One region of the Cupriavidus sp. PET2-C1 genome, then DNA from elsewhere that is predicted to be linked to it. Evidence: riboswitches for the same ligand, from Rfam matches in the RefSeq annotation. Region 1 holds a riboswitch; the other holds the start of a gene.
What was found. A riboswitch is a leader RNA that binds a small molecule or an ion and turns the genes downstream of it on or off. The one in region 1 is predicted to bind glycine.

Region 1 (3,550 bases):
GTCTTCGCGGCAGTGGGGCAGGATGCCCTCTTCCACGCCGACCAGGAACACGTGCGGGTACTCCAGCCCCTTGGAGGCGTGCAGCGTTGACAGGCGCACCGCGTCGGGATCTTCCTCGCGGCCTTCGAGCATGCTCATCAGGGCCACGGTCTGGGTCAGCTCCAGCAGGTTCTTGCCTTCGTCGCCAAAGCCATCGGCGGTGTCGAAGCCGGTGGCCTCCTCGCCCTCGCCCGAGGCCTCGGGCTTGGTGCCCTTGCGCTTGAGCCAGTCGAGGAATTCCAGCGTGTTGGTCCAGCGCGATTGGGCCTGGCGCTCGTCGAAGGTGTCGTACAGGTAGGCCTCGTAGTGGATGCCTTCCATCATGTCGTCGAGCACCTGGGTGGCGGGATCGCTGGCCGCGCGCCCGGCCAGGCGCACCATGGCCTCGCAGAACACCCGCAGCGGCTCCAGCTGGCGCGGCTGGAGCTTGCCTTCGATGCCGCCCATCATGGCGGCCTCGAACAACGACACCTTGGCCTGGCCGGCGAAGGTGCCCAGCACTTCCAGCGTGGTGTTGCCCACGCCGCGCTTGGGCGTGGTGATGGCGCGGATGAAGGCCGGATCGTCGTCCGGGTTGGCGATCAGGCGCAGGTAGGCGCAGATGTCCTTGATCTCGGCCTTATCAAAAAAGCTCTGCCCGCCCGAGAGCACATAGGGAATGCGCTCGCGGCGCAGGATCTGCTCGAACAGGCGCGCCTGGTGGTTGCCGCGATACAGGATGGCGTAGTCGCGGAATTGCGCGCGCCGCTCGAACTTGTGGGCCGACAAGCGGAACACGACCGACTCCGCCTCGTGCTCCTCATCGTTCATCGGGTTGACGGCAATGGGGTCGCCCATGCCGTGCTCGCTCCACAGCTTCTTGTCGAACAGCTTGGGATTGTTGGAGATGACCGCGTTGGCCGCCTCCAGGATGCGCACGGTGGAGCGGTAGTTCTGCTCCAGCTTGACCACCTTCAGGTCGGGGAAATCGGTCTGCAGCAGCTTGAGGTTGTCCAGCGTGGCGCCGCGCCAGCCGTAGATGGCCTGGTCGTCGTCGCCCACCGCGGTGAAGGCCGGCGCGCGCAGGTGCGAGCCGCCGGCGAGCTGCTTGAGCAGTTGGTACTGGCAGGCGTTGGTGTCCTGGTACTCGTCCACCAGGAAGTAGCGCAGCCGGTTCTGCCAGCGCAGGCGCACCTCTTCGTTGCGCGCGAACAGCTCAGCCGGCAGGCGGATCAGGTCGTCGAAGTCCACCGCCTGGTAGGCATGCAGCGTAGCCACGTAGTTGCGGTAGATCAGCGCCGCCTGGTGATCGTCGGGGTTGTCGGCCTGGGCGATGGCGGTCTCGGGATCGACCATGCCGTTCTTCCACAGCGAGATGGTGCTCTGCACGCTGCGGATCAGCTTCTTGTCGGTGGAGGCGAGCTGCTCCTGCACCATGCCGAAGCAATCGTCCGAGTCCATGATGGAGAAGCGCGGCTTCAAGCCCACGTGCTCGGCCTCGGCGCGCAGGATCTGCACGCCCAGCGAGTGGAAGGTGCTCACCGTGATCTGCTTGATGGGGATGCGCTTGCCCTCGCGCGTGGTCTTGCCTTCCATCAGCTTGGCGATCCGCTCCTGCATCTCCTTGGCGGCCTTGTTGGTGAAGGTCACCGCTGCGATGTGCTTGGGCTGGAAACCCTTGTCCTCGATCAGGTGGGCGATCTTCTGCGTGATCACCCGGGTCTTGCCCGAGCCGGCGCCGGCGAGCACCAGGCAGGGGCCGTCGAGGTAGCGAACGGCTTCGGATTGGGCAGGGTTGAGTCCGTGGGTCATGCGTGGCGGGAAGTGACGGATGTGCAGCGTGGAGGCGCGCGCTGGCTGGGCGGAGGGTGGATGCTAACACGCGGCCGAGGCGCCTTTGCGGCAATGAAAGTGGCTCGGCAGGGAGGAGGTAACACTTCGTAAGGTCCGGATCCATGGGCATGCCGGCACCGTCTAACTTACATGTCCGCACGTGTGCGCTCCGTGCCGGATGCATGTCACGATACATTGGAGCGAATCATGAAAACCCTGCAATCCCTGGGCAAGGTCGCCTTGATCGGTATCGCGGTAGCGAGCATGGCCGGCTGTGCCGACATGACTCCCAAGCAACGTAACACCGCGATCGGCGCCGGCGTGGGCGCGGTCGGCGGCGCGGTGCTGACCGGCGGTGATGCACTGGGCACGCTCGGCGGCGCCGCGGTTGGCGGCGTGATCGGTAACGTCACGACCGACAACCCTCGCAGGAGGTAGGCGAGCCGCCCGGCCCTTGCGCCGTTCCGATGGCGCCGGGGTCGGCGCGGACCGCGTTGACAAAGCCTGGGAGCTCCCGTAAATTGCGCGCATCCGACCGGGAGAGCGCGCAGATCTTGCGCCGCCGAAGGGGTATCACCCGAAAACTCTCAGGCACCATGGACTGGTTGGATCGGCTTGCAACATGCACACGATGCACGCCGTACTCTGGAGAGCGGCACCCGCCACTGATCGATCCGTCGACGGCATTGGTGAGCGTGCCCACCGAAGGGGCGCGCAAGGCTAGGGTTTCCAGCAATTGGGATCCCGCCTTGTAATCTCTCAGGTATCGAGGACAGAGGGGTCATCCGCCGCAGCGGATCTGGCAGCGCTATGGCGCGCCGAATCCTGCGGCGGATGGCCCTTTTTCGTTTTCGAACCGAGATTTGCCTTCCCCCGAGGATTCCATGACGCTCCAGGCCACGCCCCTCAACGCCATCCACCGCGCACTCGGCGCCCGCATGGTCGACTTCGGCGGCTGGGACATGCCGGTCAACTACGGCTCCCAGATCGAGGAACACCATGCCGTGCGCAGCGATGCCGGCATGTTCGACGTCTCCCACATGTGCGTGGTCGACCTCAAGGGCGCCAATGTGCGCCCCTTCCTGCGCGGCCTTCTGGCCAACAACGTCGACAAGCTGCAAACGCCGGGCAAGGCGCTGTACTCCTGCATGCTGGATGAGAAGGGCGGCGTCATCGACGACCTGATCGTCTATTTCTTCGCCGAGGACGACTTCCGCCTGGTGGTCAACGCCGGTACGGCCAATGACGACATCCAGTGGATCGCGGCACGCAATGCCGCCACCGGCAGTGGCGTGGCCATCACCCCACGCCGCGGCGACAACGCGCCCGAAGGCGTGGAGCCGCTGGCTATCGTCGCCGTGCAAGGCCCGAACGCCCGCGCCAAGGTCTGGAGCGCCTTCCCCTCCACGCAACCCAGCGAAGCCCTGAAGCCGTTCAATGCGCTGGTCGTGCAGGATCCCGCGCTGGGCGAAGTCATGGTGGCGCGCACCGGTTACACCGGTGAAGACGGTTTCGAACTGGTGGTGCCCGCTGCGAATGTGGCTGGCCTGTGGGAAAAGCTGGTCGCCGAGGGCGTGCGCCCGGCGGGCCTGGGCGCGCGCGACACGCTGCGCCTGGAGGCCGGCATGAACCTGTACGGCCAGGACATGGATATCCACACCTCGCCGCTCAATGCCGGCCTGGCCTGGACCGTGGACCT
Region 2 (3,550 bases), on a different replicon from region 1:
TGTTCGAGATACTGAAGCGGCTGCGCGCGGCCGATATCTCGCTGTCGGTCCCGCAGACGTTGCGGGTGGAGAATATGGCCGCGCTTGGCGCGTAACGCGTCCGGCCCCTTACGCGGCCCGTTACGGAGTCACCAGCGCCACCGAGTCCTGCACGCCATGCGCACGCCTGGCGCCCATGGCTTGCTGCACCACATCGCCGATCATGTCCGCGGTGACCGCCGACAGCGTCCATCCCAGGTGACCGTGGCCGGTGTTGTAGAACACGCAGGGCGCACGGCCCCGGCCCACGCGCGGCAGCATGGTAGGCATCATCGGCCGCAGGCCGGCCCAGGGCACCACGCTGCGCGTGCTGACGCCGGGGAAGCACTGGTTGACCCAATCCACCAGCGGGCGGATGCGGTCGGCGCGGATGTCGCGGTTGTAGCCGTTGAACTCCGCCGTGCCCGCCACGCGGAAGCGGTCAACGCCCAGGCGGCTGGTGACCAGCTTGGTTTCGTCGTCGAGCAGGCTCACGATGGGCGCGGCCGCCTGGCTTTGCGCGTCGTTCAGGTTGACGGTGATCGAATAGCCCTTGACCGGATAGATGTTGACGCGGTCGCCAAGGCTGGCCGCCAGCGCCCGGCTGGCCGTGCCGGCACAGACGACCACGCCGTCGAACATGCGCGATTCGGCCTGCTGGCCGTCGCTGCTGACGATGGTGACCTGCCGGCCATCGGTGCTGACCGACTGGACATCCTGGTTGTACAGGCAACGCACGCCCAGGCGGTCGATGGCCGCGGCCATGCCGCTGGTGAACTTGTGGATGTCGCCAGTGGAGTCGCTCTGGGTGAAATAGCCGCCGTAGTACTGCCCGGCCAGGGTCGGCTCGATGGCGCGCATTTCTTCCGGCGTGACAGCGTGGCGCTCCAGCCCGCCCTCGGCCAGCAGCTTGGACACCCTGCCGGCATGCTCGAAACCCGCCTTGTCGCGATAGATATGGAGGATGCCTTCCTTCTTCAGGTCGAAATCGATGCCTTCGGCCGCCGCCCAGGAGAACAGGTGGTCGCGCGCGGCAATCGCCAGGCGCGTGGTCTCGATGGTGTTCTTGCGGTAATGGGGAATGGCGGCGATGAACTCGGCGAACCAGGACAGCTTGTGCCAGCTCGGGCGCGGGTTGACCAGCAGCGGCGCATCGCTCTTGAGCATCCACTTGATGCCCTTGAGGATGGTGGACCAGTGTGTCCAGACTTCGGCGTTGGAAGCGGAAAGCTGGCCGCCGTTGGCGAACGAGGTTTCCATGGCGGCATAGCGGTGCTTTTCGAGCAGGGTGACCGAGAAACCGCGTTTGGCGAGCGCGTAGGCAGTGGTCACGCCGGTGATGCCACCACCGATAACGGCAATTGTTTTCATCTCTATGGTTCCAGGACGTCGGATGGGAGCCTCTTGCGCGGCATGCGCAAAAGACGCCCCCTCTGTCCTTGACCTGAGAGATTCACGATACGCCACTTTGGGGTGGCGGGGATCGCTTGCTCCTTCGGTACCGCCGGCTGACGAGCGCCGGGGTTCTTCAGAGTTCAAACGTGATACCGGTCCTTTTGCCTGAGAGTTTCCGGGGCGGTTGCTCCTTCGGCGCTGCCCGGCGCTTGGCCAGGCAGTCTCTCCCGATATCACTTTGCATGCCGCCGGGTAATACCAGGTGGCATGGCTCGGAACTTTAGCACTAGTCTGACTGCCTGGGGAAGTTCCCTGCGGGTTCAGGCCACGAATTTCAGCGGGCCGGCACCGGCGCGAGGGACTCGTGCGGCGTGGCGGTGCGCTGCGCGGCCTTGTGCACCATGGTGTAGGCATAGTCCACGCCCATGCCGTAGGCGCCCGAGTGTTCCTTGACCAGCTTCATCACGGCGTCATAGGTGTCGCGATGGGCCCAGTCGCGCTGCCATTCGAGCAGCACCTGCTGCCAGGTCACCGGCACCACGCCGGCCTGCACCATGCGCTGCATGGCGTAGTCGTGCGCTTCCTTGCTGGTGCCGCCGGAGGCGTCGGCCACCATATAGATCTCGTAGTCGCTGTCGTGCATCGCGGACAGCGCGAAGGTGGTGTTGCAGACCTCGGTCCACAGGCCGGCCACGATGATCTTCTTGCGGCCGTTGGCGGCCAGCGCGTCGCGCACCTTCTGGTCGTCCCACGAGTTCATCGAGGTGCGTTCCAGCGTCTGCTGGCCGGGGAATACGTCAAGCAGTTCGGGGTAGGTGTAGCCGGAGAAAGACTCGCTCTCCACCGTGGTGATGGTGGTGGGGATATTGAAGATCCTGGCCGCCTTGGCCAGCCCGACGGCGTTGTTTTTCATCGCCTGGCGGTCCATCGACTGCACGCCGAAGGCCATCTGCGGCTGGTGGTCGATGAAGATCAGCTGGCTGTTTTGCGGGGTCAGGACTTCGAGCTTGGCGTTGGTCATGATTTCTCTCTCCTTGGCTACTTGGCTATTTGGCAACTTGGCTACATGGTTGAATTATTTAGAACGTCGTCGTTGGCGTCGATCCGTCCATGGGTTGAACTTTATGGCAGAGCCGGCCGTCGATGTGATGAATCCGTCGGATAAGTTGTTCAATTTTATTGATCTATATTTTGAGGCACCAGGCGATGCGCCACAGACGCCACGCCGCGCGAGACTCACAGCCGTAGCGAGCGCACAGCCGCCGCGATATCGGCAGCGGCGTTGACCACGACCTGCTGATAGCCAGCGACAACGCCATCCACGCCACCCGGCGCGGCCAACTCCGCCCGTGTGTGGCCCACCGTCACCTTGCCATCGGGCAATCGGCGCACGGTCCAGTTGACGATGGCGCTGACGCGTTCGTCGATCTGGGCATCGATCTGCACCACTTCCGCGCTGACGCGGTAAAGCGGCTCCGCGCCGGACCTGCCATGCTGGTAGGCATCGACCGCGCCCAGGCTGGCCTGCAATCGCTGGGACAGCGCGTCGCGAAACTCATCCGGCAGCGATGCCGACCAGCGATCCTGCGCCAATAGCCTGAGCCTGCCATTGCCGTCGCTCAGGACAAGATTGACCCGGTTGACGCGCTCCGGCACGCGAACGGGCACCACTTCGATCCACACAGGCGCCGCGGCCTGGCTGGGCGCTGGCGTGGCCGCCGGCAGCGACAACGTGTAGTACCGCGCCTGCGGCGAAGCACAGCCGGCCAGCGCAGCAGCGGCAAAGGCGATCACCGCGCCCGCGGCCAGCCGCGGCGGATTGAAGCGCCTCACCATGGTGCCTCCTGCCCCGTCTTGCCGCGCACCACGGCTTCCGGGTGCCCTTCCAGATAATCGGTCAAGGTGCGCAGCGAGATGGCGGTGCGCGTCAACTCCTGCAGCATGCGGCGCGCGTCTTGCTGCATCGGCGCGTTTGCGTCGAGCGCGCCATTGGCCGCCTGCAGTGTCTGGTGCGCGTCCCGCAGCACGGTGGCGACTTGCGGCATCACGTCGCCATTGACCTGGGTCACCAGCTTGTCGGCGTTGCTCAGCATCTTGTCCAGTGACGCCATCGTGGTCCGGAGGTCCTGGCCGATCT

Region 2: another riboswitch for glycine. It lies ahead of ACX12D_RS21075 (D-amino acid dehydrogenase); the one in region 1 lies ahead of gcvT (glycine cleavage system aminomethyltransferase GcvT).

The regions. Positions count from the first base shown of each region.
Region 1 covers NZ_CM137259.1:4,195,126-4,198,675, forward strand. Annotated here, with positions in the region: gene ACX12D_RS19065 (UvrD-helicase domain-containing protein) at 1-1,830, opposite strand, end outside; gene ACX12D_RS19070 (glycine zipper 2TM domain-containing protein) at 2,059-2,289, shown strand; glycine riboswitch at 2,378-2,465, shown strand; glycine riboswitch at 2,487-2,637, shown strand; gene gcvT (glycine cleavage system aminomethyltransferase GcvT) at 2,736-3,550, shown strand, end outside.
Region 2 covers NZ_CM137260.1:236,007-239,556, reverse strand. Annotated here, with positions in the region: gene ACX12D_RS21080 (DUF3772 domain-containing protein) at 1-95, shown strand, start outside; gene ACX12D_RS21075 (D-amino acid dehydrogenase) at 121-1,389, opposite strand; glycine riboswitch at 1,557-1,653, opposite strand; gene ACX12D_RS21070 (hydrolase) at 1,748-2,434, opposite strand; gene ACX12D_RS21065 (PqiC family protein) at 2,650-3,249, opposite strand; gene ACX12D_RS21060 (PqiB family protein) at 3,243-3,550, opposite strand, start outside.